2 regions of the Clostridioides sp. LIBA-7678 genome follow, and region 2 is predicted to be linked to the other one. Evidence: a T-box and tRNA genes for the amino acid it is inferred to sense, from the RefSeq annotation. Region 2 holds a T-box; the other holds one or more tRNA genes.
The links. A T-box is a leader RNA that pairs with one kind of tRNA and senses whether it is charged. The one in region 2 lies ahead of ACTG46_RS17525 (valine--tRNA ligase), so its partner is inferred to be a tRNA-Val.

Region 1 (16,799 bases), 380 kb from region 2:
ACCTTTTTACTAAATTTGTTAAGTTTTCTATATTATTTTTAAACATATATGTATATCTATTTTGCGACATCTTTATAAATGGTATATAAATCATAACCCCGATACATAGATTAAACAATTGTAACATACTTCCTCTTATAGAGCCTGTAGCCATATAACCACTTAAAAATATAGGCGATGTCCATTCTACAGGAGAAACTGTACATGGAACAAACCCTATAGACATAGCTATATAACTTGTAATAGTCAAGATTATAGGCGTAATTACAAAAGGTACAAACATAATATGGTTAAAAACAATTGGTATTCCGAAAACTAACATCTCATTTATATTAAAAAGAGCTGGTATGGAAGCAATTTTAGCTAGCTTTCTTACATTTATACGTTTTTCACTAAGAAAAATCGCAATTACTAGACATAGCAAAGAACCGCATCCACCCAACAAGACCATTGTATCAAAAAAAGTCTTAGTAAAGATTTCTGTTGGCAATTGATTATTATTAACTAAATTGATATTAATTGCCATACTATTTTCAAATAAACTTTTTGCAACTGTATCTAGAACATTACTCCCATGAATTCCAAAAAACCACATAAAATGCATCAAGAAAATAAATAATAAGGCACTCATGAGATTTCTCCCCATTTTGCTAAATACATTTGAAAATAAATCGTAAAATATATCTTGAAAGTTTGAACTACCAATTAAACTTATCATTATTACTCTAAAAATAGAAAATAAAAATACTACAATTATAAATGGAACTATAGCTGAGACTACCATATTAAAGTCTGCATCTGCTCCCTCTGTATGAAACTTTACACTTGTGACAAAAGATTCTGTAAGTTTTACAAACAATACAGATGATGTCATAGCGACAATAATAGCTGTAAATAGCCACTTTGTGTTAAATACTTCTATATAATTAAGTTCATTGCCACTTGAAAACACTAAAAAAGAGCACATTGCAACTATAGGAACAAGTACTGTATACTTGCTCCCATATATTTTCCCATAACTATAACTTATTGTTAATAATATTATTAATGAAATTATTCCTAAAGTAGAGCCATTTATAAAGTTAAGAATCTTTGTGATTTCTCCATTAAATAAATTTGATAAACATTCTTGATACGCCCTTATTGGAAGATTTAAAATGACAAGAGCAGTTGAGCCAGTCATAATAGCAGGTATGGCTAAAATCATTCCTTGCTTTATAGAATATAAAATTTTATTATCTTCAACATTTTCGAAATTTCTTTTTAGCAAAGTTATTCACCTCTACTTCATTTCATAAACATTAGAAATATCATTTCGTGATAGTACATCTAGCTTCACATCTTGTCCAACTACTATATCATTTGATGCTAATACTCCTTTTGAAGTCTCATATGCCAATTCTGGAAAATTATTTTCTTTACTTAAGTGAGCTAATAATATAGATTCTGTACCTTCATTAATCAGCTCAACACAGAAATTAGCGGCATCTTCATTAGATAAATGTCCAGTGTTTGACATTACTCTTTTCTTTAAAGCATATGTATATGAACCCATCATAAGCATATTAGGGTCATAATTTGATTCTAATACTACTAACTTAGATTTATATAGATGTTTTTTTATATTTTGAGTTATACATCCTATATCAGTAGCTATAGATATCTTTTCATCACTCTCTGTATAGAAATTATATCCAACTGGGTCAGATGCATCATGTTCTATTGAAAAAGGTCTCACTATAATATCTCCTAGTGAATAAGTTTTATCATTTTCAAAAACTTTCATATTTTTATCTTTGACATCTCCTAACTTATCCTTCATAGAACACCATGTCTTTATATTAGCAAATATTGGTATATCAAACTTTCTTGATAATATACCTGCCCCTTTTATGTGGTCAACATGTTCATGTGTTATAAATATTCCTTTTAATTTATCTGCATCTACATCAATGTCTTTAAGACCTGTAGTTATTCTCTTTCCACTTAACCCTGCATCTACTAGTATATTAGTATTTTTATACCCTATATAATGGCAGTTTCCACTACTGCCACTTCCAACTGAACAATACTTTAGCATTCCTTCACCTCTTTTTCTGCCTTATAAATTATATTATACCAAAAAAACAGGAGTTGTCTCGAAATTGATTTTTTCCAATCAAATTTTAAGTTCAACTCCTGTTTTAAATTTTCATGTTTTATTTTTGATACTTCATATTAACGAATAGGCAACATCATTTTAGTCAATAGTTCATTTGTTGGGCGATTTGGTGTATTTAAGTATTGATAATAAATTTCTCCAATCATTTCATAGGGGCTACTCTGTACCCATGCAAACAATTCTTCTAATGTAGGGTCTTGCAAAATATAATCACCTTGGTCAATTGCAGTAACTATCTTTTGTGCAGGTATTTCTATACCCTGAATATCATCTACGCCTTCCATCTTAGTTGCAGTAGGAAAGCCTATTTCAATATTTAAGTTTTCTAAGTCCATATTGTGAAAGCAGACAATAGGTGCTCCTGCTACAAAAGTATTTTTACTTTTTATATAGTCCATGATTTTGGCATATCCTTCAGCAGAAAACTCTTGAAATTCAACCATGAAGTTAATTGTTTTCTTTATTACTAAAGCATAATATGCACTCTGTTCGACCACAGTAATATCTGTTATTCTTGACATTTCATTTCCTCCAATAAGTTTATTTTATATTTATAGTTAACATGATATCATCTAGCATATATTGTGGCTTGTCCTACAATGCTCTTTTCAAGCCCCAAAGTAATATTTATTAAATTGCATAAGCATATTTGAATACTATATACAATGTTTTCAATATGCAAACCATAAAGCAAGTTACTTTAAAAAGATATTATAAATTGCTAGGAATATTAACTCTATATTCCATAAGACATTATATATAAATAGTTTATTATATAGCTATCTTTAATACGTTATAATTTTCCTAACATTCCAGTGCAGAGGATAGTTTACAATTAAAATCAAAGGAGGTAATTATGTATAGAATAAGTCAGTTTTCTAAAATATCTGGTTTGACTGTAAAAGCTCTACGTTATTACGATAAAGAAGATATTTTAGAACCATCATTTAGAAATGAAGAAAATCAGTATAGATACTATGATGATGAAAAAAATTTGGGAATAGTACAAGTCATATAAACTCTGCTAAATAAAAAACTATTGTTGTAGCTATAAGGTAAATATGCACTCAAATAAAGTATAATGATATAATACTTATTTTGAAATAACAATTAGACATGATACTTTTCTTTTTTTAAGAACAATTATCCTGTAGACTAGAGGTTCTTAAGAACTTCCATTTCTATTTTTCTGTTCTTTACATAAAAAAGGAAATGCTCCAAATTCTTATTTTGAAACATTCCCTATACAAAATTTACTTGTATTCACTTATAATCTTATTTATATCTATCCCTTTATTGCTCCATATCTCCACAAAAGCCCTTCCATTAGCATTTTTATGTTTATATTTATTATAGTATTCATTTAAAGTCTCAAAGAATACTTTATCACCAACTTCTTTTCTCACTTCATTAAACGCTATTGCACCTTTTGTATAAACATTCAAGCTATATTCAGTAGAATTTTTATACTCATTTGCTGGTTTAAATATATTCTCACTCAAATAACTCTTTGTCTGTATCTCCATAGTTTTTAGAAGTTTATTTGCCATCTCTTTACCGTATTTTTGCTCAAAATACACTATTGTAGAATATTCAGTAAGTGCTTCATCTAACCAAGGTTCACTTATTTCATCATTTCCAATAGCAGAATACCACCATTGATGTGCTGTCTCATGGGCAATAACATATTCAAGTAGAAATTCATTTTTCTCATTATATAAGCTTTGGTCTATCATAACGAGCATAGGATATTCCATTCCACCTATAAAAAAGTCACTCGCTACGACAGAGTATTCTTTATATGGATATTTCCCAAATAATTCACTAAATATATCAATTGAATCTTTTGCCACTTCAGTTGCTTTTTTAGAAAGTTTTTTATTTAAATTGTATGTATTAATTGCTATTCCTTTTGAATCTACCTTAGTTACATCAAATTTACTACTTAATATAAATGCAAAATCCCTAACACTTTCAGCTTCTATTTCATATAGCATCTTTTTATTGTCATGCTTGTCATTAATAAGTTTTCCTGTGTGAGCAATCTTATACTTATTTGGAATTAATAGTTTCACATGAAAATCGCTAGTCTCACTATAGAATGGGTCACCAATTGTTTCATAACTCTTTAGATTCCAACCTCTTTCATCATTAACACAAGCTATAGGAAACCAGTTAGTAACGTTTATAGTATTTTCCCCATATCCAAATCTTCCAACTGAATTTGGTATTTTTACATTATATTTTATATCTAATGAAATTCTTTCATTCGGTTTTAATTCTTTCCCTAATTCTATTTCTAATATATCATTTTTATCCCCTTTAATCTTATACTCCATTTTACTATTCCTATTTAATATATTCTTTATATCTATGTACCCTTCATTGAACCCATTAGGATAAGCTTTTGTCATTTCCTCTTTTTCAAAAGGAGCAAACTCTTTTTTTGAAAAAGCATTTGGATATATATGAAAATATATTTTATCCATGTTTGATTTTGTATTATTTATGTACTCAACATTCTGATTACACATTAGTCTCTTCGTTTCATCATCAAATATAACATCCATATTATATTGATTTATCTTTGAATTAGCTTTTTCTTTATACGTTTCTAAACTGTCATCCTTTTCTATAAAGCAACCTATTATTAATACCATAAATAAAATTGCTACTGATAATGTTCTTCTTACTTTTTGGTTGAATTTTATAACCAAAATATCTCCTCCCTTTCAAAATGAATCTTTCTAGAAAATATTTACATGCTAATCTTGCGACCTTTTATTTGTTTACAGACAAATATAATATAAAAAATGATATAATTTAATCTGAGGTGATAAAATGTTTTTCAAAGAAAGCAATGAAATAGATTTAGGTGAAATCACTATTCCCAATATCTTTATAGATATATTTATGCCAATGGCGGACGGGTTATACGTAAAAGTTTATCTTTTAGGCTATAGACAAGCATGTGATATTACTTCTAATCCTAAGTTCGACAATAATTCAATAGCCAAAAACCTAAATATACCTTTGTCTGATGTGTTATCTGCTTGGAAATTTTGGGAGGAAAAGAAGATTATAAAAATACATGACAATGGAGAATATGATAATTTTAATTATTCAATAGAATTTTTAGATTTAAAAAATTTCTATATTGAGAATATATTAGGTAATAATTCATCTGTAAAATCTAATACAGACCAAGTTGTATCTACTTCTGAAAATCCAAGTATTAGAAAAATGTTCAATTCCATAAATAAAATAGTTGGCCGCTATCTCGACCCAAGTGAAAAGATAAGTATCATGGATATAATGAATAAATACAATATGAGTCCTGATATGATACTTTGTGCTTATGAATATGTAAAAGATAAAACTGGTACATCAAAACCAGTTAAATACATTGAGGGTATTATCAGGAATTGGTATGATTCAAATTTATATACACCAAAAGATGTTGAAGATAGCTTTTTAGTTAGAAGTGAAAGATATATTTTATACAAAACTATTTTCAATGAATTAGGATTTTCAAGACAACCATCAAAGTCAGAAAAAGAACTTATGGACACTTGGTTTGATAAATTTGGTATGGATATGGACTTAATAATAAATGCTTGCTCTAAATCTAAAAATATTTCAAACCCAAGTATATCTTATATAAATGGTATAATTAAAAATTGGAATGAAAAAAATATAAAAAATTTAAATGATTTAAAGCAAAAAGAGGAAGAACGTATAGTTAAGGAGAATATTAATAAGAAGCAGATTAATACTACTCAAAACAACAATACTTACAAGAAAACTAAGTTTCATAATTTCAATGAGACATTCACTCAGTATACATCTGATGAACTCGATGAGATTATTAAAAAAAGTCAAAAAGAAAAGTTTAAGTAGGTGATTAAATGAATGAAGATAAAATAAGAAAAATACTTGCTAAATATGATAAGAGAAGAGATAATAGCGAACTCTTATTAGAACATAGAAAAAATGAGGTATATAATAGAATTCCTGAAATAAAATCTATAGATGATGAGATTTCTAAAATAGGCCTTAGTCTAGCTAAAATAGTACTTTTAAATCCTAAGTCTAAAGATGAGATTGTAAATAAATCTAAAAATACTATAGAATCTTTAAAAGTAAAGAAGGAGGAACTTTTAGCTGAGAATAATATCCCTCTTGATTACTTAGAAATAAAGTTTCAATGTACTTCTTGTAAAGATAAAGGTTTTTTACCTAATGGGGAAAAATGCTCTTGCCTTAAACAAGAAATTGTAAATGAAGCTTATAAAATGTCTAATTTAGACAGGATTTTAAGTCAGGAAAATTTTTCGAATTTTAACTTGAATATATTTTCTCCTAAGAAAGGCTCTGATGGAGAAATATCTCCTAGAGAAAATATGCTAAATAATTTAAGTGTCTGCGAAAATTTTGTTCATGATTTCAAGGAAGATAATGATGAAAATCTACTGTTTTATGGTTCTACTGGACTGGGAAAAACATATATGTGCAATTGTATTGCAAAGGAATTATTGGACAAAGGAAATGTTGTAATTTATCAAACTTCTTTTAGAATATTAGATATTCTTGAAGACTATAAATTTAGAAGAGACACAAATAATCCGATAAGTGAAGATAATTATAAAAACTTGTTTGATTGTGATTTATTAATAATAGATGACCTTGGTACTGAACTTAATAACTCTTTTACTAGTGGAGAAATCTTCAACATTGTAAACACAAGACTTGTTACTGGTAAAAAAATTATTATCTCAACCAACTTAACACCATCCCAAATAGGAAATACTTATACTCAAAGAACTCTTTCTAGAATTTTAGACAAATTTAGGATTTTAGAATTTACTGGTGATGATTTGAGATGGGAAAGATTTAAATAAAGTAGCCCTTAAAAAACATTTTTTTATTTTTAAATAGAGAGGTAAGACAAACTTGCTTCTCTGTTTAAAACTTATACTAAAGAAACTACTCTCTCTACTATAAGTACATTTCTAAAGTATCTTTAATACATCTAATTCTTTATATTACTTATAATTTATCAATATTGTAAACTTAGCAGATTATATAATACTATTCTAAAAATACTCTAAATTTTAATCTTATAAATTATATCATTACAAATAACTTAATACTTTATTGTAATTAAATTTAATTTTTCAATCAAAAAAAGATACTTAAAAGTATCCTGTAACGTAGAAAATTATATTAATTTGAATTTATGTACTTTGTGGAGCTGGTGATAGGAATCGAACCTACAACCTGCTGATTACAAGTCAGCTGCTCTACCGTTGAGCCACACCAGCATATAATCTAGTATTTATCTCTAATTCAAAAATGGTGGGACTAACAGGGCTCGAACCTGTGACCCCCTGCTTGTAAGGCAGGTGCTCTCCCAGCTGAGCTATAGTCCCATACTGGTGACTCGTAGGGGAATTGAACCCCTGTTACCGCCGTGAAAGGGCGGTGTCTTAACCTCTTGACCAACGAGCCATTTTGGTGATCTATCCGCGACTCGAACGCGGGACACCCTGATTAAAAGTCAGGTGCTCTACCGACTGAGCTAATAGACCACATTTTTTTCGACTTTTTTCGTCGTTTCTTTCACTCACAAGTTATATTATAACTGCTGTACAATTTTTAGTCAATAGTTTTTTTATTTTTTTAGCATATAATTAGAATCCTCTTGAACTACTTATTTTCAACAAGCATTTTGAATAAAATATATAATTAGAATACAGAAATTCAACTTTAATTACACATAGAACATACATAAATAATTTTAACTGAATAAAGACTTAATACAAATCTAACACAAAAGAGTATCTCTAATAACTATAATCATTATCTTGAGATACTCTTTCCTTATTATTCACAATTTAAATTGTTTAATAAAATATTAAGCAAATATATTTTTTCTTATTATTGTTTGAGCTCTATTAGGCCCAACAGAAACCATGTCTACACTTACTCCGACCAACTCTTCTATTTTAGCTATATATTTCTTTGCATTTTCTGGAAGATTATCAAAATTATCTACTTGAGTTATATCTTCATTCCATCCATCTAATTCTTCATATATAGGTTCACATTTTGCTAAGTCGTCTAATGATGCAGGGAAATCTGTTATTATTTTATCACCCATCTTATAAGATGTACAAACTTTTATCTTATCAAATCCAGTTAAAACATCTAGTAACATAAATGAGATACTAGTTAAACCATTAACCCTAGCTGCATACTTAACTATAACTGCATCAAACCATCCACATCTTCTTGGTCTACCAGTAGTTACTCCAAATTCATGACCTTGCTCTCTTATTTTGTCACCAGTTTCATTTATTTGTTCTGTAACAAATGGACCTTCTCCAACTCTTGTAGTATATGCTTTTACTATCCCAACAACATCTTTTATCATGTTTGGTCCTATACCTGCACCGATTGCAAATCCACCAGATGTTGGGTGAGAAGATGTAACAAATGGGTATGTTCCTAAATCTAAATCCAATAAAGTACCTTGTGCTCCTTCAAATAATACTTTTTTACCTGCTCTCACTGCATCATATACAATAACTGATGTATCTGCAACGTATTTTCTTATTTGTTCTGCATATCCGATATATTCATTATATATTGTTTCAAAATCAAATAATTCTTCTTTTCCATATATATTCTTAACTATTTCATTTTTAGCATCTATCTGAGCTTTTAATTTTATAGCAAATTTGTCCTTGTCCATTAAATCACAGATTCTTATTCCAGATCTCTCTGTTTTATCCATATAGCAAGGTCCAATACCTTTTTTTGTTGTACCTATCTTTAAATCGCCTCTGGCTTCTTCTGACAATGCATCTAGTTCTTTATGATATGGGAATATGACATGGGCTCTATCACTTATTTTTATATTTTCTGTATTTATATTATCCGCTTTAAACATTTCCAATTCTTCTAAAAATCCTTTAGGGTCAAATACTATACCATTTCCTATTATATTCACTGTTTTTGAATTTAATACTCCAGATGGAATTAAATGTAGTGCATACTTCTTACCTTCTACAACTAATGTATGTCCTGCATTATTTCCACCTTGTCCTCTTACTACTACATCTGCTTGAGTAGCAAGATAATCTATAACTTTACCTTTACCTTCATCTCCCCATTGAGAACCAACAATTGCAACTGTTTTCATGTAATTCACCTCTATATTTTATATACTCTCGAACGCTTTACTTATTTATTCTATCAAACATTCGTATTTTTTTCAACTTTTTTAGCGTTCTCCAATATTTAACAGATATTTTTCTATTTTTGAAAATTCATCTTTCTCTATGATTTCTTTTTCATAGTTTATAACTTTTTCCATAAATTTATCCACATCTAGAAGTTTTTCTAACTTACATATGTTAGTTATATTTCCAAAGTTTGTGTTAGTCATATTTATATAATATTGACTATCCACAATACTAGCATAGACAACAATTGATTCCTTTAGGTTATTATCAATTACTCTAAATAAGTTTATTTCATCAAGTACTTTAATTATATTGGGATATATACACGTTAAGCTTATTTTCTCCATATTATTCCTCCTAATAATTAATATTTATACACAGATAAAGCAAGCTAAAAGCTTGCTTTATCTACTTATTCACACTTATCAACAGGCTATCTGTGGATACTGTGGATAATTTTTTAGCTATATTTCAAGGTTTAGACATATTTAGTGACATGTATCCACATTTTTCCTGTAGAAAGAAAGGATGTTCTGTGGATATTCATTAGATTATAGGTCTCTCAACTTATCCCCAAATCGTTGAACTTCACCAAGCCAAACTAGTTCTACAGAACCAGTTTCACCATGTCTATTTTTTGCTATTATTACTTCTCCTATATTTTTACTCTCAGAATCAGCATGATAATATTCATCCCTATATAAAAACATGACTATATCTGCATCCTGTTCTATCGCTCCAGATTCTCTTAAGTCAGATAACATTGGTCTATGGTCTGCTCTTTGTTCTGGTGCACGTGATAACTGAGATAATGCCACAACAGGACAGTTTAATTCTTTTGCTAGTATCTTTAGTGACCTTGATATTTTAGATATTTCTTGTTGTCTGCTTTCGTTATTACCTTCTCCTTCCATAAGTTGAAGATAATCAATAAGCACTAAATCTAGACCTTTTTCTATCTTTAACTTTCTACACTTTGACCTTAATTCTGATATTTTTATACCAGGAGTATCATCTATGTGTATTTTCGCATCTGACAACACTGCCATAGCATCTATAATTCTAGGCCAGTCATTATCATTAAGTGTTCCAGTCTTTATCTTTTTTAATTCTACACTAGACTGTGAAGATAACATACGTTGTACTAATTGTTCTTTAGACATCTCTAGACTAAACACAGCTACAGACGCATCACCTTTTAAGGCGGCATTTTGTACTAAGTTTAAAGAAAACGCAGTTTTACCCATTGCTGGTCTGGCTGCAATTAATATTAAATCGGTCCTTTGAAGACCATTTATTTTTTTATTTAAATCTTTAAAACCAGTAGTTATGCCAGTTACATCACTCTTATTAGTGTATAATTTTTCTATCATATCATAGGCGTCCATCAAAACTAAGTTTATAGATTTAAAATCATCACTAGTTTTCTCCTGTGATATATCAAATATGCTCTTTTCAGCTTGTTCTAAAACATCTTCAATTTTAGTTGCTCCACTATATCCTAGATTTATTATTTCATTAGAAGCTTTTATAAGCTTTCTAAGCACAGACTTCTCTTTTACTATGTCAGCATAGTATTTTACATTTGAAGTCGTAGGTACTATAGTAGAAAGACTTGTAATATAACTGATTCCTCCAATATCATTAAGATGCCCTTGTTTTCTTAGTTCTTCTGTCAGTGTTATCAAGTCTATAGGCTCACCTTTATTACTTAAAGTTATCATACATTCATATATTATTTTGTGAGCCTCTTTATAGAAATCATCAGGCTTTATAGTTTCTGTAACTGTTATTATAGCATCTTTATCTAGAAGTATAGAACCCAATATTGATTGTTCTGATTCTACACTATGAGGAGGAATTCTCGTCATATCTTCCATCTTTATCACCTCTAGTTATTACTGTTTTTCTTTTACATCTACTCTTATTTTAGTAGTTACTTTTTGATGTATTTTTATTTCTACAAATGTTGAACCTAGAGTTCTTATTGGTTCATCTAATAATATTTTTCTTTTATCTACATCTATATCTTTTTGTTTCTTTAATTGCTCAGCAATCTCTTTAGCAGTTATTGAACCAAAAAGTCTTCCACCTTCTCCTGCTTTTGAGTATATTTCTATATTGATTTCTTCCATTTGTTTCCCTAATAAAACAGCTTCTTCATATTCTTTTTTCGCTTTTATCTCTTTAGACTTATTCTTTTCATTTAACTCTTTTATTGCTACATTATCTGCTTGCACAGCCATCTTTTTAGGAAATAAGAAATTTCTTGCATATCCATCACTTACTTCTTTCATTTCCCCTTTTTTACCAGTTCCTTTTACATCTTTTAATAATATAACTTTCATCTATTCTTCCTCCTCCAAATACTCCTCTATTATTTTATTTACCATCTTATAAGCTTCTTTTAGAGAAACATCTTTTAACTGTGCTCCAGCTATATCTATATGTCCCCCGCCTCCTAATTTCTCCATAAGCACATGTACATTTATTTGTCCTAAAGACCTCGCACTTATAAATATCGTATCATCTTTTTCACCTAATACAAAGGAAGCTTCTACTTCTTTTATGTTTAATAACTCATCAGCAGTTTGAGCTATTATAACATTTATACTATCTATCTCTGTACTTGAATATGCTAAGCATATTCTATTGTTAATTATTTTAGTACTTTGAATTATTTCAGCTTTTATTATGAAATCTTTCACATCAGAATTGAAGAATTTTTTGACCTCAATAGTATCTGCTCCAACTTTTCTAAGATAAGAAGCAGCTTCAAAAGTCCTAACACCTGTTTTGAATGCAAAGTTTTTAGTATCTAGACTTATTCCTGCTAAAAGACCTTCAGCTGTTAGTTTATTTATTGTTACATCTTCATCCATATATTGAACTAATTCTGTAACCATTTCACAGGTTGAAGATACATATATCTCATGGAATAAAAGTACTGCATCATTTATGAATTCCACACCTCTTCTATGATGGTCTATTACCACTATCTTCTCTGATAGCTTTAATAGCTCTTCACATTCGGTATAATTAGGTCTATGAGTATCAACTACCACGACCAACGTGTTTTTAGTACAGTTGTCAATAGCATCTTCTTTTCCAATAAATAGTTTCTTATAATAATTATTTTCATTTATTTTATTTATAAATATTTCTATAGATTCATTTACCGATTGTAAAACTATGTTTGCTGTTTTGTTACAGGATTTACATATGTCATAAACTCCAACTGCAGCTCCCATAGCATCCATATCTGGATATTTATGTCCCATTATATAAACTTGGTCACTTTGTTGTATAACCTCTCTTAAGGCATGACCTATCAATCTAGATTTTACTTTGGTTTTCTTTTCTACAGCTTTAGATTTTCCTCCATAAAATACAAATTTATCTTTTGTTTTTACAACGGCTTGGTCCCCACCTCTACCAAGTGCTAAATCAAGTGCACCTGTAGCAAGTTTTAGGTTCTCATTTAATGTATCTCCATCTATACCAATTCCTATACTTATAGTAACAGGAAGATTATTTCCATAATCAATATGTCTTATTGTATCTAAAATAGAGAACTTCTCAGTTTCTAATTTCTTTAACTCTTTTTTATGCATTACCAAGAAGAATTTATCTTTTGAAGTTCTTCTCAATGCACCATTTGAGTTTAATTCTAAAGCAGAAAGTATTTTTTCTACTTCAACATTAATTAAAGCTCTCTTGTCTTCTGCTGCACTTTTTAATACTTCATCATATCCATCTACTTGTATTAGCATCATTGCATTTTTTTCGTCATCATAATCTTGTTTTACTTTTAAATATTCTGTCTTGTCTATCCAGTATAATATCATCAAATATTTAGGATTCTTTTCTTGATCATTTTTTATAACATTATAAATTATTGTATATTCTTTTTCTTTGTAGTTTATTTCTGTGTACATCTCTTTATTTTCATTCAATACTTTTCTTAAATTAAGATTTTTAACTATCTCTTCTATATTTTTATCAAGTAAATCTTTTTGACCAATCATATCATAAAACTTTCCATTATACCACGATATATTTCCATCAAACTCCAAGATACACAGTGGTATTGGAAGATTTATTATGGCTTTCTTGGTTGTTTCATCTATGTCTAAAGATAAATTTTGAATATACTCTGTCCATTCATGACGTCTAATATTAGTTGTTCTCCAATTGTGAAAAACCATATATACAAAAATACAGAAAAATAAACACCCTACATACAAGTTGTAATAAAGCAAAATTATACTAGAAATACCAATAACAATTATATATAAATTTATTTCTGGCATATTTAATTTAAAGGTTTGTTTATTACTCATTTCTATCCTCCTAAGTGGATTTATAACTTCTCACCTTTCTAAAGTCAATTATACTATCTACCATACCAACAAAAGATATTCCCATAAATCCAAATAAACATAAAATTATCCCTGAAAGAAACATAATTTTATTTGGTCCCTGTCTTATCCATTTCTTTAAAAAATAAATACAAACTGCTATACCTTGAATTACAAACATTAAATTAAAAACTAGCTGTAAATTAGTCATTATTAATTCTGTATATAGTTTTGAACCAATAATTTGAATAAATAAGACTAACAAATAAAGTAAGAAAGTTGTGAGTATAGCATTTCCTGGTAAATAAAAATCTGCAAATTTAGGAAATCTTATATCCATCTTTGTAATTCTTTTGATAAAAAATACACTTAAATAATATGTTACAAATGCTGATAATAACCCTTGTAAAAATAGCATCATTGGTAACATGTTTGTAAAATAGCTTACAATCTCATCTGGCTTCATCTTCTCAAATATTTTAAGTTCAGTTGCTGAAAAACTATTCTTTTGGATGTTTACAATTTCTGCTATCATCTTAGAAACTTCATCTAATAAATTTACATTTAAAAATGTTTTTAATACAAAGAAATATACAAGCATTGAAAGTACAAATATTATTGTTCCACCATATATGGGTTCAAATTTATTGCTATCTTCTTGTTCAAAACTTCTCTTTAACATCTTTCCTATTGCTATACCTGGTAAAGAATACATTATACATATATTTAATGCATAAGAAATGTCTGCAAATAGAATTAGTACGCAAAATGTAATCAAAATAGATATAAAAGAATACCTTCTATCAGTAATAGCACCTATAATTACATATGGAACAGCTGCTAATATACTAAACATTCCTAGCATTGGAATATAGGCTATTACTAAAGCGATTATTACAGCTAAAACTATTATATGCATTGCTTTAGATAGTCTAATTTTATTATTCAATTTAATATCACTCCCTATTATCCATATGTTTTTTTAAATTAGATAAATCTCCATACCATCTTTCAACACTATGTTCTTCATCTATACCAATTTTTATTTTTTCTTTGACTTTATAATCCACATCTCTAAAACTAATTCCTAATCTCTTTGCTAAGAGATATGTTATCATTATTATATTTGCTAGAGTATCTTGAATTGCTTCATCTAAAGGTTTTACCCCTTTAAATAATAAGTTAAACAAATCACTTATACTCATTAATATTTCTGTTTTCATCCATTCTATTATCTTTATGTTTCTCGTTATTTCAGAACCTTTATCTATTTTCACGTTTACAACCCTCCTTAATATATAATATTATATCATAAATAATAATATATTTAAGTATATAAACAAAAAAACGAGCTTTATAGCTCGCTTCATTTAGATATATAAATACCTATAATAAAAAATGAGCACAAGGCTCATTTTTTTAGTCTAATGTATATGGTAAAAGTGCTATATTTCTCGCTCTTTTTATAGCAACTGTTAATTCTCTTTGATGCTTAGCACAAGTTCCAGATATTCTTCTTGGTAATATCTTTCCTCTTTCAGTTATATACTTTTGTAATCTTTGAGTACTTTTGTAATCTATTTTAGCGTTTTTGTCAGCACAGAATTGACAAACTCTTTTTTTCTTACGTCTTTTTTTATTCATCATGACTTTTTTCCCTCCTTTTTAAAATGGTATATCGTCATCATCTATAGCTTGGAAACCTTGTGGGTCTAGACCTTGAGGTTCAAAGCTTGGCTCAAAAGCTGGAGCACTTTCTCTATATGAATTTTCCGATTTATTCTTACTATCCAAAGCTTGTACTGATCTAGTACTTACTTTTGTAAAAGTTCTCTTTTCACCTGATTGTGTCTGATAATTGTCTACTCTTATAGATCCTTGCAATGCAACTAATCTACCTTTAGTTATGTAGTTAGCACAAAATTCAGCAGATTTACCCATTACTTCAACAGGTATAAAATCAGTTTCTTTAGATCCATCTTTTTTTACATAGTCTCTATCAATGGCTATTGTAAAGGATGCCACTGGTGTTCCTGTACCTGGGATGTATCTTAATTCAGGGTCTTTAGTTAATCTTCCCACTAATACAACTTGATTCATAAAAACACCACCTATTTTTTATAATAAAACCAGTTATTAAGCAACAACTATCATGTGTCTTATTACGTTTTCATTTATCTTTAAGTTTCTGTCTATCTCTTTAGGAACGTCTACTGCTGATTTAAAGTTAACTAATACGTAAAAACCTTCTGTAAACTTAGCTATTGGATAAGCTAATTTTTTAGTTCCCCAAGTATCAACTTTAACTATTTCTCCGTCAGTTGCAACAACTTCCTTAACTTTGTTTAGTATAGCCTCTCTTACTTCTTCATCAGAGTTTGGCTTTACCACATAAACTAATTCATAATTTCTCACTATAATTCACCTCCCTTTGGACTTAACGGCTCTACACTCTTAGAGCAGAGAAATGAGACTAAAATCTCATACCTACACATTTTATCATTTATTCTCATTTATGTCAATTTAAATTTTGGACAAAGTTTAATATAAGGCAAATTATATATTCTTAAATTAACAAGGGATGGCAATAGCCATCCCCTATAATATATCTATATAAGTTATTATTTTTAATTAAGCTTCAACACCCATAGCTTCTTTTAAAACTGATGCTATATTTTTTATACCTTCTATTATTTTTTCTTCTGGCATATTTGAATAGTTAAGTCTGAAAGTATTTTCTCTACCACCATTAGGGAAGAATCCTCCTCCAGCAACATAAGCAACATTCTTTTCTAAGCATTTTGGCATTAATTCTTTAGCATTTAAATTACTTGGAAGCTCTACCCATGTAAATAATCCACCTTCTGGATGAGTAAATACTAATCCTTCTGGGAATTCTTCTTCCATAGTCTTAAGCATTACATCTCTACGTTTAATATAAACTGCTTTAATTTTTTCAACGTGTGCATCTAAGTCATACATATCCATGAATTTACTTACTTCCATTTGAGATATAGTTGATGCTTG
Region 2 (16,799 bases):
ATATCGAAACTAAATCATACTTTGATATATCCATATAATTAAATTTTATGTTAAATACCCGTTCTAGTTTTTGAAGCAAACTAAAACAATTATCATAAACTAATCCTATCTCTTTATTAAAAAGACTACATTGAAATAATTTTTCATTATCAACTTTAATATTTAAGCAATCTCTAACAACATCAGCGACTTTCATAAGAAGAATATTTTCTTTGTCATACAAATCTAGTTTAAAGTTTGGAATTCTACTATATTCATCTAAATCAAAACTATCCCAATTATTTTTAATTGCTAATAGTTCAAGTTTATCATTTAAATCAGATATTGTTATATCTGGATTTTCAGACAATATCTTAGCTATTTTACCAGTAAATTTTGCTGCTACATAGCTATTACACTTTGGTGGTAATCTATAAGAATTATTTATATCACAACTTATATACGAATTACTATCCATAACACATTGAACATCATATTTTTTATTGTACCAAAAAGAATCATCTACATCTAAGGTAAATCCTCTCACTCCTATAACATTATTAAACATTGCTGGATAACTTAAGTCAAATTCATTAGATAATGAACATACTATTATTTTCCCTTTTCTAAACAATTCATAACAAACTTCAAATAGTCCCTTGACACTTTCTACTCCTATGACTGATAAACTTAAGTTAATCAATCTTATGTTTGTGTCTAAAAGATATTTTAATGCTTCTTCAAGAACTTTTATATTTGCGATGCTATCTTTACCTAAAACTTTTATAACAAATAGCTCTACATCTTCATACTCCTTCTTTATTATTGATGCACAAGCAGTTCCATGACCATCTTCATCATCAAATTTATCTGATATAAAAATATAATCATGTATACATTCAAAAGCAATTCCTCCAACTAAGTTATCCTTTAAGTAATCATGTTCTTTATCTATTCCTGTATCTAATACTGCAACCTTAACTTTATTATTCATATCACATATATTCTCCATTACTAAAAGTTTTTAATATATCTATGTTAATAGTTCATCTTAAATTTTAATTTAAGTTGCACAATTTCTCTTTTAAATGCCATATTTACTTCTAAAAACATAAATTAAGTATACTATATATTCAATTTATATTCATTATATCAATTATTATCATTAAATTGTTAAATAATAAGATAAAATTTTTAGATTTATATCACAATTTAGAATTATTTGTAAAAAGGAGATTATCCTTCTTATTAGACAATCCCCTTGTATACTTTATTCATATATATTTATAATTAACCACCAATTACACATTCTACTTTTTTACTTAAATATCATAAACCTCAATTTTATTTATGGGAATAATTATTTATATACTATAAGAACATTAATTTAAATGTAATTGTCTTGTAATACATTCTACAATGTATGAATCAATATGTAAAAAAACACTCAAGATAGCGAATAAATATATATTTAAATCAGCACATAAAAACTTGCACTCTGCACACTCATAAAATTTATATAGTCATTATCCTAAGAATTGATACCTAAACCCTTATATATTATATCATATTTCAATAAATAAATTGCATAAAAGGGAATCTTTTAATAGAACTAAACTATTTATAAATTCATTACTATAAATTCTACAAATTATAAATGCTTATTTTAATATATACTGTATTGCCTCAGACATTGATATAACTAATTAAAATAGATATAATAAAATGAAACAAATATTTATAGAATTTTATAAATATTCATTATTTTAAAGAGGTGATTATATTTGAAAGAAGAAATATCAAGAAAAGAAATTTTAAAGGAAAGTTTTCTGACATCAATCCCAATATTTCTAGGATATATCCCATTAGGACTTATTTGTGGTATTATGCTTCAAAAAGCAGGTTTATCTGCCTTTTACATACTAATGATGTCACTTATGGTATTTGCAGGTAGTTCACAGTTTGTGGCTGCTTCAATGCTAGCTTCAAATGGAAGTATAACTTCAATAGTACTAACCACATTTATATTGAATCTTCGTAATTTTTTAATGAGCTCCAACTTACATATGCATATAAAAAATAAAAATATGAGGTTTTTAATGTATTTTTGTCATGGTGTTACAGATGAAACATTTGCTATAAACTTAGAAAAATATACTTATAGTAATTGGACAGATAAACACGCATTATACCTAAACAATCTTTGTATACTAGTATGGGCTGGTAGTTGTTTCTTAGGAGCATTTCTTGGAGAAATTGTCACTATAAGTGATTCTGTAGCAAGCTTTCTACTTATATCAATGTTCATAACATTAGTAGTTAATCAAATTAAAAGTAAAGTATACATACTAGTTTCAATGCTTTCTATCCTATTATCAATAATTTTATATACTTTCTTTAAAAGTAGTTTAGTCATCATAATAGCATCTATTTTATCTGCTTTATTTGGCTTTTATATACAAAAGTTAACTCGCAAGAAGGAGGAAATACATGAATACTAATTACATACTTGTAGTTATTTTAGGTATGGCAATTGTTACTTATATTCCAAGAATTTTACCTATGATAATACTTTCAAAAAATGATATGCCTGATTCTATTAAAGACATCATGAAGTTTATACCTATTGCTATACTTAGTTCACTCATAGCAAAAGATATTTTTTTTAATGGAGATAATCTATATATGTCATTAACTAATCCCAAAATTATATCAGGTATAATAGTACTATTAGTAGCTTATAAATTCAAGTCTATTGCTATCTCAATAGCTGTAGGTGCAATATCTATATGCTTTTTTGGAGTCATATTGTAAAATTTAATATATGTTAATGCATAGTAAAAAACTAAAATACTACATATAGAAATTATCTATAATACACTAATAATTAATCTATTATAATTGTGCACTCCACATAATGAAACAATACCTAGAATCTATAAGCTACTATTTTACATCATAATAAAGGCCGTCTTAATACAGAGAATTTTTTCTATATTAAGACAGTCTTAAATCAATAGCTCTGTGATGACTTTAAATATTTTTTAAATATTTTAATTTACCTTTTTCAAAATTAATACATTATATCACATAACAAGCTTGTTAATGCTACTTTTAAATCTTTGAGTCTATACTTACTAATTGGTATAAATTTCTCATTAATAGTAATCATATTATCACCAAGATCTTCTATCCTTCTCAAATTGACAATAAAACTTGTATGACATCTGAAAAATCCATTTTCACACAATAATTTTTCTGCTTGTTTCATGCTCATATTGGCTTTATAATCTCTCCCTAATGTATGTACAACTAAATCTCTCTTTACAGTTTCAACATATAAAATAGAATCTATAAGTATTCTATTAAATCCTTTTTTACTATTTAAAACTATATAACGCTCCTTCTTTCTTTGAAGGTTATCAATACAAAGATTTACACCCATTGCAAAGTTACTATACTCTATAGGCTTTACTAAATATCTATAAGCACGTACTTCATAACCCTGGGGGGCATACTCTGAAAAAGCAGTTGTAAATATAATTTCTACTTTTTCATCAAACTTTCTTATCTTTTTAGCCACCTCAATTCCATTGATATCTTTCATTTGGATATCTAAAAATATAATGTCAATTTTTTCTGGGTATTTAGATATTAAATCTTCTCCACAAGAGAATTCCAGTATTTGATAATTTAGACACCTTTCAGACAAAAGTTTTTCTGCAAATTCCTTAAGTATGCTTCTTTGTATTTTTTCGTCATCACATATAACTACCCTGAACATAATATCACCTCCAAATCTAAAATATCATTTAGTTTACTTTATTTCAATTTACAAACTGTACTCATTGACTTTTATATTCAAATTTCTTTACAAACTTAAATTGTCGATTAAACTACTTCTAGTAATTATCTTTGATACATAAACTTAAATTATGATAAATTCATCTATTTTTCTAGATATATTGTGCAAAAAATATATGAAGACAAACGTAATCTGTATTTTATCATCCTATATTAAATATCATAATATAGCAAATTTTTATTGCTCATAAATTTTTTAGATATAAGATTAATATCATCATAAATAAGATAAAAATATAACACATCTGTAATGAATTATAACATCATATTTGTATATATAGAAAGAAAAACATACAAAAAGTACAGATTACGTACTTTTTGTATGTTTTTATTAACTCTAGTATTTATTTTATTTTAGATTCTAAATTTGTTAATCTTTCATCAACAGATTTAATCATTTCTTCAAATTTTTCTTTTTTAGCTTTTTCTTCTTCAATTAAACTTTCAGGAGCTTTTGCTAAGAATCCTTGGTTTGCAAGTTTTCCATTAACTCTCTTTATTTCTCCCTCTAATTTTTTCTTTTCTTTAGATAATCTCTCAATTTCTTTTTCAAAGTCAACTAGTTCATTAAGAGGTATAAATATTTCAACACCATCAATAACTACTCCAACTGCATCTTCTGGAACATTAGATTTATCTTTTGCTATTTCAACATTTGAAGCAGATGCTAAAGTTATAAAATAATCTTTACCAAGTTCAATAGCTTCTACCTTTTCTTCACTTGGTACTATTATCAACTTAGCTTTCTTAGAAGGTGGTACATTCATTTCTGCTCTCACATTTCTTATACTTCTTATACCTTCCATCAATAAATTCATCATTTCTTCTTCTTCAACCATATTATCTTCTTCATTATATTTTGGCCACTCAGATACTATTATACATCCTTCAACAGTAGGAAGGTAAGTGTATATCTCCTCTGTTATAAATGGCATATATGGATGTAATAATTTTAATATCTTTTCAAGAACATAAGTCAATGTGTATAATGCTGCAGACTTAGCATCTGTATCTTCTCCATATAATCTAGGTTTAACCATTTCAATATACCAGTCACAGTACTCTGACCAAGTGAAATCATATATCTTTTGAAGTGCTATTCCTAAATCAAACTTATCCATGTTATTAGTTGCTTCTTTTACAATATTATTTGCTCTTGATATTATCCATTTATCTGCTAGAGTTAAATTATCTTTAACACTTTCTCTAGTTATGTTTTTAATTATATCTTCATCAATATTCATAAATACAAATCTTGATGCATTCCACAATTTATTAGCAAAGTTTCTAGCAAATTCTACTCTTTCCATATAAAATCTCATATCATTTCCTGGGGAATTTCCAGTTGTTAATGTAAATCTTAGTGCATCAGCTCCATATTGCTCGATTATCTCTAATGGGTCAATACCATTTCCTAAAGATTTACTCATCTTTCTACCTTGAGAATCTCTTACTAATCCATGAACTAATACATGGTCAAATGGCTTCTCATTCATACAGAACATACCTGCAAAAGCCATTCTAACTACCCAGAAGAATATTATATCATATCCTGTAACAAGTACACTTGTTGGGTAATAGTAGTCTAAAGCTTCAGTTTTATTTGGCCATCCTAGAGTAGAGAAAGGCCATAGTGCAGAACTAAACCAAGTATCTAATGCATCTTCATCTTGTTTAAAATGAGTGCTTCCACATTTAGGACATTTATCAGGCATTTGTTTTGCTACTACTATTTCTCCACATTCTTGACAATAATAAGCTGGTATTTGATGACCCCACCATAATTGTCTTGATATACACCAATCTCTTATATTTTCTAACCATTGTAAATAAGTTTTATCAAATTTTTCTGGAACAAATTCTAGTTCTCCATTTTTAAGAATATCTATAGCTGGTTTTGCAAGTTCATCCATCTTAACAAACCATTGCTCTGATAATCTAGGCTCAACTATTGTATGGCATCTATAACAAGTTCCTACATTATGATTATGCTCTTTTATGTTAATTAGGTAACCTTGCTCTTTTAAGTCTGCTACGATAGCTTTTCTACACTCAAATCTATCCATACCTTCATATTTTCCACAAACTTCATTCATAGTTCCATCTTCATTCATAGTATTTAACTGTTCAAGATTATGTCTTAATCCTACTTCAAAATCATTAGGGTCATGTGCTGGAGTCATCTTAACTGCACCAGTTCCAAACTCTAAGTCAACATAACTATCTGCAACTATTGGAAGTTCTCTTCCTACTAATGGAAGTATTGCTGTTTTTCCTATTAAGTGTTTGTATCTATCGTCTTCTGGATTTACTGCTATACCAGTATCTCCTATCATTGTCTCAGGTCTAGTTGTAGCTATTTCTAAGAAATCCTCACTATCTTTCAGTGGATATTTTATATGATAAAAGTTTCCGTCATGTTCTTCATGTTCAACTTCTGCATCTGATAAAGTAGTTTTACAATCTGGGCACCAGTTTATTATTCTATTTCCTCTGTATATATGACCTTTTTCATACAATTTTACAAAGAATTCTATAACTGCTTCATTGCACCCTTCATCCATAGTAAATCTCTCTTTATCCCAATCGCAAGAATCTCCTAATTGCTTAAGCTGATTAGATATTTTTCCTCCAAATTCGTCTTTCCATTCCCAAGCTCTCTTTAGAAATTCATCTCTACCTATTTCATACTTTGTTTTACCTTCTTCTTTTTTTATTCTTTCAACAACTTTAACTTCAGTTGCTATAGAAGCATGGTCTGTTCCTGGAAGCCAAAAAGCTTCATACCCATCCATACGCTTCCATCTAATTAATATATCTTGAAGTGTATGGTCAAGAGCGTGTCCCATATGCAATTGTCCTGTTATGTTTGGTGGTGGCATCATTATTGTAAATGGCTTTTTATCTGGATTTGGTTTAGATTTAAAATACCCCTCGTCCATCCATTTTTTATATAACCTAGCCTCAAAATCTTTTGGATTATAAGTTTTTGATAAGTTCGTATTTTCCATTGTCTTGCCTCCTATATTTTTATAAATAAATTTTTAAAATATCTCTAGAAATAAAAAAGAGCCCTTCATCCTCTTTAAAAAGGACGAAAAGCTCGCGTTACCACCTTAATTCCAAAGCTTAAAACACATTAATATATAACTAAATATTACTTAATGTTATTTTATCAACTTTGACTCTCAAAGAATTTAACGGTTCTAACCGTCTAAACTTACTAACAGTTCAGTTTAGAAACTCCAAAGCTACATTCAGTAAACCTTATACTTAGAAAATCTTACAGCCAATGAATTTTCCTCTCTTTTAGTAGTATTTACTTACTCCTCTTCTTCTCAGTCTTTAATGTTACATATTATTATATACAAATATTATTCTTTTTGTCAATTATTTTTATTTTATTTTTTCTGAATTTTCTCAATTATCTTTTTATATTTTATGATAATTGTTATTTTCTATACCATCTTTCCAACTTATTTTATCATGATAGTAAATTATACTATTATTTTGTTTAAATCTTAACAGTATTTTCTTAATTTTAAATTATATTTTCTTTACATTCCCTTTATTATTCTGTGTTTTTTATATTCTATTTTATAAATTATATGTTTTATTTCATAAATAATTTACTTTATTTTTTACAATATTTAAATTTATTATAAGTTTTCTTGCCAGAAATTTTTAGGTGTGATATTCTCTGTAATTGGTAATATTGTATATCCTCTCTCTTTTAAAATTCTTATAATGTTATTTAGAGCATTTAAACTTTGTTCTTTCTCATGAATTAACACTACCAATTCATCTCTTTTTCTTCCATAATACAATATATTACTAACTATTTGACTTGTAGAAGATTTCCAATCTTGTGTATCCAAATTCCAATCCCAAATTAAGTAATCATTTGCCATAAGTTTACTATATGAACCTTCTGGCATATATGGCTTACTTCCATATGGCAATCTTATTAATTTTGAGCTCTGACCAGTTATATCTTGTAAAGTATCATTACATGTATTAAACTCCCCAACGGTTACCTCTGGGCTTTTATATAGCTTATGTATATCATGACTTACACTATGAAAACCTATTGAATTTTTTTCTTCTAATACTCTTTTTACTTCTTCCTTATGGTTTTTCATATTTTGATTAAGCATGAAAAATGTCGCTTTGACATCATTTTCTTTTAAAATATCAAGAAGTGCATTTGTATATTTTGATGGTCCATCATCTATTGTTATGTATGCTACTTTTTCAGAAGTAGCTCCTGGCCCTTTTGTTTCCTCTTGAGATGCTTTATACATAATTTCTCCTAAAGTATTATTTTGAGAAAGTAATTCTAGTGTATTTTCATCTTTTGTGCTTATATTTTGGACTGGAACATTATTAATTTTTTCTTCTAATAATGTTCCAGTTAAAATTAAAATAGCTATAAGAAATATCCTTATAATTACATGAAAAGCAGTCTTATTATTTTTAATTTTCATCCCCCATATCTCCCTTTTATAAAAGCATAAGTTTAAGAGTAAAAAAATTATTTTTTATACTTATTCTCTTTCTTATTACTTTTTATATCTCTACTAAATATTTTTTTAACTTTTTCTTCTTCCTTTTCTCCTAAAGAGTCTACTCTTTTGATTCCCAAAGAAGTTAAAAATTGTAATACATTTAAATTGTCAAACGGAGTTTCCATATTTGTACTTTCACTATATTCATCGACATTTTTAGTTCCTTCTTCTACACTTAGAATACGCTTAGGACCTCCCACACAGCCTCCTACACACCCCATTCCTTCTATAAATGTAGCTTCTATCTCATTATTTAAAACTTTCTTTAAACCGTCCATACATTCTTTTGTTCCTTCAAATGCTTTTTCTTCAAATTTTATGTTTTTGTCAATTCTTCTAACTGATAATTTAACTGCTTTACTTACACCTCCTGTTCTAGCATAAACTCTACCTGAAAGGGATGCCTCTACTCTATTACTTTCATCCATTATCGCTGGATTTAACTCTAATGCATCAAATATTTCTTGTAACTCTTTAAATGTAAGCACAAAATCAACTGCATCCTTTATATCTTCTAACATTGCTTCTTTCTTTTTCGCCATGCAAGGACCTATGAATACAACTTTAGCATCTGGATTCAAAATTTTTACAGCTCTACCACAAGCAATCATAGGAGAAACAGATGGCGATACATTCTCCAATATTTGAGGAAAACTATTCTGTATCAAGCTGACCCAAATAGGACAGCAACAACTAGTTATAAAGCATCCTTCTTCATCTTTTTTCATATGTTCGTAATAGTCATATGCTTCTTTTGCAGTAAGCATATCCGCCGCCAAAGCAACTTCTATCATATCTTCAAAGCCTATCTTTTTTAATGCAGTTCTTAATTTACCAGGGCTTACATCTTTTCCAAACTGACCTACAAAAGCTGGTGCTACTATTGCATATACGGGACTCTTTATGTCTTTTAACAATTTTATCATTGGTATAAATTCTATCTTATCTGATATTGCACCCAACTTACATCTTGATACACAATCACCACAAGCACTACATACATCTTCCTCATTACAATTAATATGCTTGCTTCTTATTTTACATGACTTATCTTCCTTATTATTTTCATCACAATATTTACAAGCATCTGATATTATAGATATTATTGGTCTTTTGACTTCATCTAAATTTACAGCTTCATGTAGTGTATCTTTTAAATTTTTGTCTGTGTCTCCTGTTACATCTAATCCCATAGTCACCCTAATTAAATTTACCATAGTATCTTTATCAAATTTTTCACCAAAATTAGTTTTTAAATTTTCATTTAAGTTTTCATTTAATATTTTTTCAGGTAAGTTTTCAATATCCTCTGTATCATCATTCCAAACTGCCTTTACAAGTTCTCCAAAAAGCTTCATCTTATATATTTCTAATATTTTAGAATTATCATTTCTAGTATCCATAAAAAATAGTACCTCCGTAAATTAAACTTATATATGTTTAATATTTACAAAGATACTATTTTTTATTTATTATTTACTTACTATTATTGATATAATTTATTTAATTTCTTTAACATCTCTATTTCAAGCATTATTTTCATTAAATGATAGTTGAATACAGGACTTTTTTCTTCATCTATATTCCAGTCTAATTCATCTACATTATATATTTTCTTAAGGTATTTATATGTATGCTCCTTCAAATAAAGTTTATTTTCTAGTAACTCTATAGACTGCATGTGAAAATGTATCTCTCTACATATCCTTAAGGCATTCTCAATTTTTTCTATATTAGTTTCACTCAAACTATAATCCAACTCATCAATAAGTTTTGAGTATATTTCTTCTAATTTTTCTACTTCTTCTTCAAATCTCTCTACATCTAAATTATTTTTTCTGAGTATTTTATCTTCAATAAGTAACATTGAAAGTTCTTCTATCTTTTTAAATTCATCTATAACACTATTTAGATAATTTGGTCTAGCAACATAATAATTAACAAGTACCCCAAATAAAACACCTACAGATGTATCTAATACTCTATGTAAAGAATAATATACAGGGTCATTATTACCTACACCTAAATGTATCGCCAGAAAGGTTACACAAGCAACTACTACTGACTTTATTTTAAACAGATTACATAAATATATTGAGCACATTACTCCTAGACCACATAAAAATGGGTCTCCAGCTTTAGTGATGGCAAATATGAATCCTATTATACCACCTAAAATAGTACCTTCCACTCTATTGATTCCTGTTTTTAAAGAACCTTTTACTGTATCTTGAACAGAAATTATACATGCTACCAAAGAATAAAACATATTCTCAACTAAATAGTCACCAAGAAGCATACATAAAGTTACACTAATTCCTGTCTTTATGGTTCTCATACCCATCTTTTGAAGTTTCAAAGTTCCACCTCCTAAAAAGCACCTTATATAAAATACGCATCCTCATATTTAATATGTTCCTAGTATATCACAATTTTTTAAATTTACCCATTAATCATATTTTTTTATCAATTACTTCTTAATTTAGACAATAAAAAAAACTGCTTTAAAGCAGTTTTTTTATCCTATCTCTACCATTTTACCTTCAATTGCAAAAATTATCTTTTCACATACATTTGTTATGTGGTCTCCAATTCGTTCAAGGTATCTTCCTATAAGTAAAAGTTTTACTCCTTGGTCTATAGTATTCGTATTTTCATGCATTATTTTTAGACAGTCAATTTGTACTTGTTCATACAAACCATCTACAATATCATCTTTAGTTCCTACATCATAAGCTATACTTGCATCAAATAAGATTAAAGCTTCTCTAGTCTGAGACATCATATCCTTACACTCTTTTGCCATCTTAGGAATATCTATCAGCTCTTTTATATAAGCTTCTCCACCTATTTTCAACATTTCTCTAGCTATGTTGGCTGCATAATCTCCTATTCTTTCTAACTCTATTGATATATTTCCTAATGAATAGATAAATCTTAAGTCTCTTGCCATTGGTTGCTTTAATACTATTAGTTCTATACTCTTATCTCTTATCTCTTCTCTCAATTTATTTATCTCTTCATCATTTTCTACTACTTTTCTTGCACCCTCTAAATCCTTCTCTATCATACAAGTCACAGACTTTTCTATTGCTTCTTCACATTTTTCCATCATAAGTACTGTTTGTTCCTTTAAAGTATCAATACTTATATCTAAGCTATTATTGACCATTGTCTAACTCCTTTATAGTTATATATTTTAACCAAATCTACCTGTTATATAGTCTTCTGTTCTTTTATCTACAGGAGTGGTAAACATAGTTTTTGTATCACTAAATTCTATAACCTCTCCATTTAAGAAAAAAGCTGTTTCATCTGATATACGAGCAGCTTGCTGCATATTATGAGTAACTATGACTATTGTGTAGTCTTTTTTTAAGTCTTCTATAAGTTCCTCAACTTTTAATGTTGAAATTGGGTCTAAGGCAGATGTAGGTTCATCCATCAGAATAACTTCTGGTCTCATAGCAATTGCTCTTGCTATACATATACGTTGTTGTTGTCCACCAGACAGTCCTAATGCAGATGATTTAAGTCTATCTTTAACCTCATCCCAAATAGCTGCCCCTTTCAAACTCTCTTCTACAATCTTATCTAATTGTTTCTTATCTCTTAGTCCCTGTGTACGAGGACCATATGCAACATTATCATATATACTCATAGGAAATGGATTTGGTTTTTGAAATACCATCCCTACTTTAGTACGAAGATTTATTACATCATCTGAAGTATATATGTCTTCTCCATCCACAAAGATGTTTCCTTTAATTGTTACATCTTCTATTAGGTCATTCATTCTGTTTAATGTTCTTATAAAAGTTGATTTTCCACATCCAGATGGTCCTATTAAAGCAGTAACTTTATTTTCTTTTATATCCATATTTATTTTATTTAATGCTTGCTTGTCTCCATAAAATAAATCCAAATCTTTTACACTCATTTTTATCTTATCGATTAATTCCATTATTCACACCTCTTAAATTTAATAATTAGCCTTATTTAATTTCTTAGCGACAAATCTTGCTAGCATGTTTAGTGCTAATACAATTACTATCAAAACAATTCCTATACTAGCTGCTGTTGCTATATCTCCACTCTCTTTAGTTAGCAAGTATGAGTGTACAGTTAGTGTTCTTGCACTATCAAATATTCCACCTGGCATCTTAGCTACAGTACCTGCTGTAAGTAAGATTGCAGCTGATTCCCCAATTATACGACCAACTGACAAGATTACTCCTGATAAGATTCCTGGTATCGCACTTGGAAGTACTACCTTGTATAAAGTCTGAAATTTAGTAGCCCCTAATGCTAATGATGATTCTCTATATGCTTGAGGAACTGTCTTTAAAGCTTCTTCTGTTGTACGAATTATTACTGGTAAAATTATTATTGCTACTGTAAGAGAACCTGCAACTATTGAGTATCCCATTTTTAATGTAACAACAAAGAAAATTCCCCCAAATAATCCATACACTATAGATGGTATTCCTGATAAACTTTCAGTTGCAAATCTTATTGCTGTAACTGCTTTTCCTTTTTTTGCATACTCTTGCAAATATATAGCAGCTAAGATTCCTATAGGAGTTGCTACAACTATAGAAACTACTACTGTGTATAATGTTGTAATTATCATTGGAAGTATACCACCATCACCTGATGCTGAATAATTGCTAAATAAGAAATTAAAATTCATATTTCCAATTCCCTTTATAAATATAAATCCTACTATGACTACTAACGATACTATTGTAAATAGTGCTGATAGGTATACTAATAACTTTAATGTATTTTCTCTGAACTTTCTCATCCTAATTTACCGCCTTATTTGAAAGTTTATTTAAAACTAAGTTTAAGATTAATATAAATGTGAACAATACTACTCCAGTTGCAAATAGCATTTCTTGATGTGTACCAAACGCATATCCCATTTCAAGTGCTATATTAGTTGTAAGTGGTCTTACACTATCTGTTATTGAAGTTGGCATAACTGGTGAATTCCCTGCAACAAGTATTACTGCCATTGTTTCTCCTAAAGCTCTTCCTACTCCTAATACCACTGCAGCTAATACTCCAGATTTTGCAGCTGGTAATACAACTTTAAATATTGTTTCTATTTTTGATGCACCAAGTGCTAATGAACCTTCTTTATATGCTTTTGGTACTGCTCTTATAGCTGTTTCTGATACAGATATTATTGTTGGTAACATCATTACTGCTAATACTATTACTATTGCTAATAAACTTTGACCTTTTGGAAGATTGAATATGTTTTGTATCATTGGAACTATCACCGCAAGACCAAATACACCATATAATACTGAAGGTATACCTGCTAGAAGTTCAACTGCTGGTGACATTATTTTTGCTAATCTCTTAGGTGCTACTTCTGCTATAAATATAGATGTTAATATTCCTACTGGTACTCCTATCACAAGTGCTCCAAGTGTTGCAAATATTGAAGCTACTATCATAGATGATATTCCAAATTTATTAGCAGAAGGAACCCAATCTGCACCAGTTAAAAAATCTATAAATGAGTATCCCTCAAATATAAATGGTCTTAGACCTTTATAAAATACAAATCCTATTATCAAAAGTAAACTTGCAACTGCTACCAAAGCACTAAGTAGAAAAATATTTTTTGCTACTTTTTCAACTATATATTTTGTCTTGTTGCCATTATTGTCATTTTTTTCTAAACCTACTAACCTAGATTTTACTATCATAATATCCTCCCATTAAAATATACTTATCGATTTTAATTCTGTATTCAAAATTTAAATTTTTATAATTCGTATCAATTAAATTTTCTATACTTTTATTCTACTTTTTTTAAGTTAAATCTATATTAGGATTAAGTTAAACAAGTGTAAAATTATATTCACTTTTTTAACATCGATTTTACTTTTAGAACTATTTTTGACATTTAGTTTACATTATGATGGTATTTGATTATATTAAAATAGCAGATATAAGTAATAATACATTTCCATGTAACTCATTACTTATATCTGCTATTGATATTTATTAATTAAATTTAGTCCTTTATAACCTATACATTCATATTATTCCTTATTAAAATAGTATCCTGCTCCTCTTATTGTTATAATTTTTTGAGGATTTTTATAATCTTTTTCTATTTTCTTTCTCAATCCGTTCACTGCAACTACTACACTATAATTATCTTCTAAATATTCATTTAACCACACATGTTCATATATCTCTTTAGTAGTTAATGTCTTTTCGGGATTCTCTATAAAATAATTTAATAATTTATTTTCTGTTGGAGTTAATTTTATTATTTTGTCTTCTAATTTTATTACTCCACTAGTTCTATTATATTCCTCTAATTTCGAATTACTTTCATTGCTATTTACATATGAATTTACTCTTCTTAAAATTGCTTTTACTTTTGCATATAAAATTTCCAGATTTAGAGGTTTAATTAAGTAGTCATCTCCTCCAGAATTTAAGGCATTTAAAATACTTTGGTCTTCATTTATGTAAGTCATATAAACAATTGGACAAGTAGTTACATTTCTTATTTTCTTGCAAAGAGTCCATCCATCACCATCAGTTAGGATTATCTCTAAAAATATTAAATCATATCTATTGCTAAATATTTTTCCAATAGCTTCTTCACAGCTATATGCTAAATCTATAGTTATCCCTTTTCCTTCTAAAAAGTTTTTCAATTCCTGGCAATTATTCTTGTCTCCATCTATTATTAATATCTTAGTTTGCATTATAATCACTCCTAAATATCATTATTCTTTTATATTAAATAACCCATTATTATGAAAAACATAGACTTAATTTTATTGTAAAAACAGTTCCTTTTCCTAACTGCGAATCTACAAAAATTTCTCCATTATGTTCTTTTATAATGGACTTTACAATATATAACCCTAACCCTTGACCTGTTGAAATGTCAGTATCTCTTGCTGTAAAGAATCGTTCAAATATCTTTGGTATATTTTCTGGTGGTATTCCTTTCCCATTATCAGAAACCTTAATAACTGCAAATCCATCTTCTTTATTCATTGACAAACTTATCTTCCCATCATATGAAGTAAAGCTTAAAGCATTATAAATTAAATTTTCAAATGCTCTAGCCAATCTTTCTTTATTTATCTTTGCATATATTTTTTTATCTAATATACTCAATTCAAAATTTACACCACATGCTTGTGTGTCTGGTAAGTTATTTTCATATATCTCTTTGATGAAATCATTTAGACATATCTTCTCACTAAGACCAATTTCTTTATCTTGTGATGTAAATTCTTGTAGACTACGTACTCTATTCTGTACCTCATTTGATTTTTGATTTATGGCATATAGATAAGATTTTGTCTCTTCATCTACATGAATATTACCAACCTTTATTAAATCTATAAATGCCTGTATAGCTGAAACAGGTGCTTTTAAATCATGAGCTACATCAGCCAAAAACTTTTTACGTTCATTTAATAGTGTTGTAAGTTCACTAGTTCTTACTTCAACTTCATGTTCAAGATTCTTTGTGAGTTTTTCATTTTCCTTTATTATCATCCTGTTCCTATGTATCATCATAATAGAAAATAAAATTACAATTATAAATCCACAGTATTCTGTTTGCCATCCAGTAAATATAGGCTCAAACCTATTACTCGTTACTGCATCAAATAATATGCTAATACCAAACACAATGTTCACTGAAACTAAAATATAAGAACTTATATGTTTAGAGTATGTCCTTTTGTAGATTGAAACTAGTGAAGACACAAAGATATAAATAAATACAATATATTTATATATATCTATTAATTTTCCATACATGTTAACAAAATATATATCATATGGGAGAAGAACAACTGGTATCACAATAGATATGATACACATTGTAATTCCTAATGGCAAAATTAAAAATCTATATCCTTTATTTTCTTCTATTTTTGATATACTCCCATTTATACAAATAATACATAAGACTGCTATAAAATATGATGCATCTTCAACTGCATATGTAAAGTTTACTAAGGGAAGTCCCAGTAAATGTACAAAAGGATATGAGACATGTATTGCAAAGAAAATACACATACATCCAAAATAAAAATAGAGTTTGCTTTTTTTTGATAAAAACCAAACAGCTAGTGAAAATATAGCTATTGCAAAAGTTGTGAAACAAATTATACTATAAAAAAGTAATCTATAAAATATCATATTACTTATATCTTTTGTTTCTCCTAATGCAGGTGGATAATACATACCACTATAATAATGTGAGAAATTAGAAACATTGATTATAATTTCTGTATCTTTCTTTGCTACAAAACTCACTACTGAATTTTTAATTTTTGGTCTATATTTTTCTGTTCCTACCTCTCCCAGTTTAGAAACTATTTC

Region 1: it has a tRNA-Val gene. The T-box ahead of ACTG46_RS17525 (valine--tRNA ligase) is inferred to sense a tRNA for this amino acid. The anticodon was not compared.

What each region holds. Positions count from the first base shown of each region.
Region 1 covers NZ_CP196987.1:4,163,612-4,180,410, forward strand. The annotation lists gene ACTG46_RS19250 (EAL domain-containing protein) at 1-1,270, opposite strand, end outside; gene ACTG46_RS19255 (MBL fold metallo-hydrolase) at 1,283-2,080, opposite strand; gene ACTG46_RS19260 (GyrI-like domain-containing protein) at 2,218-2,682, opposite strand; gene ACTG46_RS19265 (MerR family DNA-binding transcriptional regulator) at 3,018-3,179, shown strand; gene ACTG46_RS19270 (M1 family metallopeptidase) at 3,415-4,878, opposite strand; gene ACTG46_RS19275 (DnaD domain protein) at 5,003-6,061, shown strand; gene ACTG46_RS19280 (ATP-binding protein) at 6,070-7,062, shown strand; tRNA gene ACTG46_RS19285 (tRNA-Thr) at 7,411-7,485, opposite strand; tRNA gene ACTG46_RS19290 (tRNA-Val) at 7,518-7,593, opposite strand; tRNA gene ACTG46_RS19295 (tRNA-Glu) at 7,598-7,672, opposite strand; tRNA gene ACTG46_RS19300 (tRNA-Lys) at 7,677-7,752, opposite strand; gene ACTG46_RS19305 (adenylosuccinate synthase) at 8,079-9,368, opposite strand; gene ACTG46_RS19310 (hypothetical protein) at 9,450-9,758, opposite strand; gene dnaB (replicative DNA helicase) at 9,963-11,291, opposite strand; gene rplI (50S ribosomal protein L9) at 11,310-11,759, opposite strand; gene ACTG46_RS19325 (DHH family phosphoesterase) at 11,760-13,754, opposite strand; gene ACTG46_RS19330 (YybS family protein) at 13,765-14,721, opposite strand; gene ACTG46_RS19335 (MazG-like family protein) at 14,729-15,049, opposite strand; gene rpsR (30S ribosomal protein S18) at 15,192-15,419, opposite strand; gene ACTG46_RS19345 (single-stranded DNA-binding protein) at 15,438-15,872, opposite strand; gene rpsF (30S ribosomal protein S6) at 15,909-16,187, opposite strand; gene ACTG46_RS19355 (aminotransferase-like domain-containing protein) at 16,404-16,799, opposite strand, start outside.
Region 2 covers NZ_CP196987.1:3,784,419-3,801,217, forward strand. The annotation lists gene ACTG46_RS17505 (S8 family peptidase) at 1-973, opposite strand, end outside; gene ACTG46_RS17510 (AzlC family ABC transporter permease) at 1,764-2,480, shown strand; gene ACTG46_RS17515 (AzlD domain-containing protein) at 2,470-2,793, shown strand; gene rgaR (two-component system response regulator RgaR) at 3,053-3,763, opposite strand; gene ACTG46_RS17525 (valine--tRNA ligase) at 4,188-6,854, opposite strand; T-box leader at 6,931-7,192, opposite strand; gene ACTG46_RS17530 (polysaccharide deacetylase family protein) at 7,503-8,330, opposite strand; gene ACTG46_RS17535 ([Fe-Fe] hydrogenase large subunit C-terminal domain-containing protein) at 8,378-9,814, opposite strand; gene ACTG46_RS17540 (FUSC family protein) at 9,898-10,770, opposite strand; gene phoU (phosphate signaling complex protein PhoU) at 10,930-11,583, opposite strand; gene pstB (phosphate ABC transporter ATP-binding protein PstB) at 11,611-12,375, opposite strand; gene pstA (phosphate ABC transporter permease PstA) at 12,394-13,218, opposite strand; gene pstC (phosphate ABC transporter permease subunit PstC) at 13,220-14,137, opposite strand; gene cmrT (response regulator transcription factor CmrT) at 14,477-15,157, opposite strand; gene ACTG46_RS17570 (sensor histidine kinase) at 15,207-16,799, opposite strand, start outside.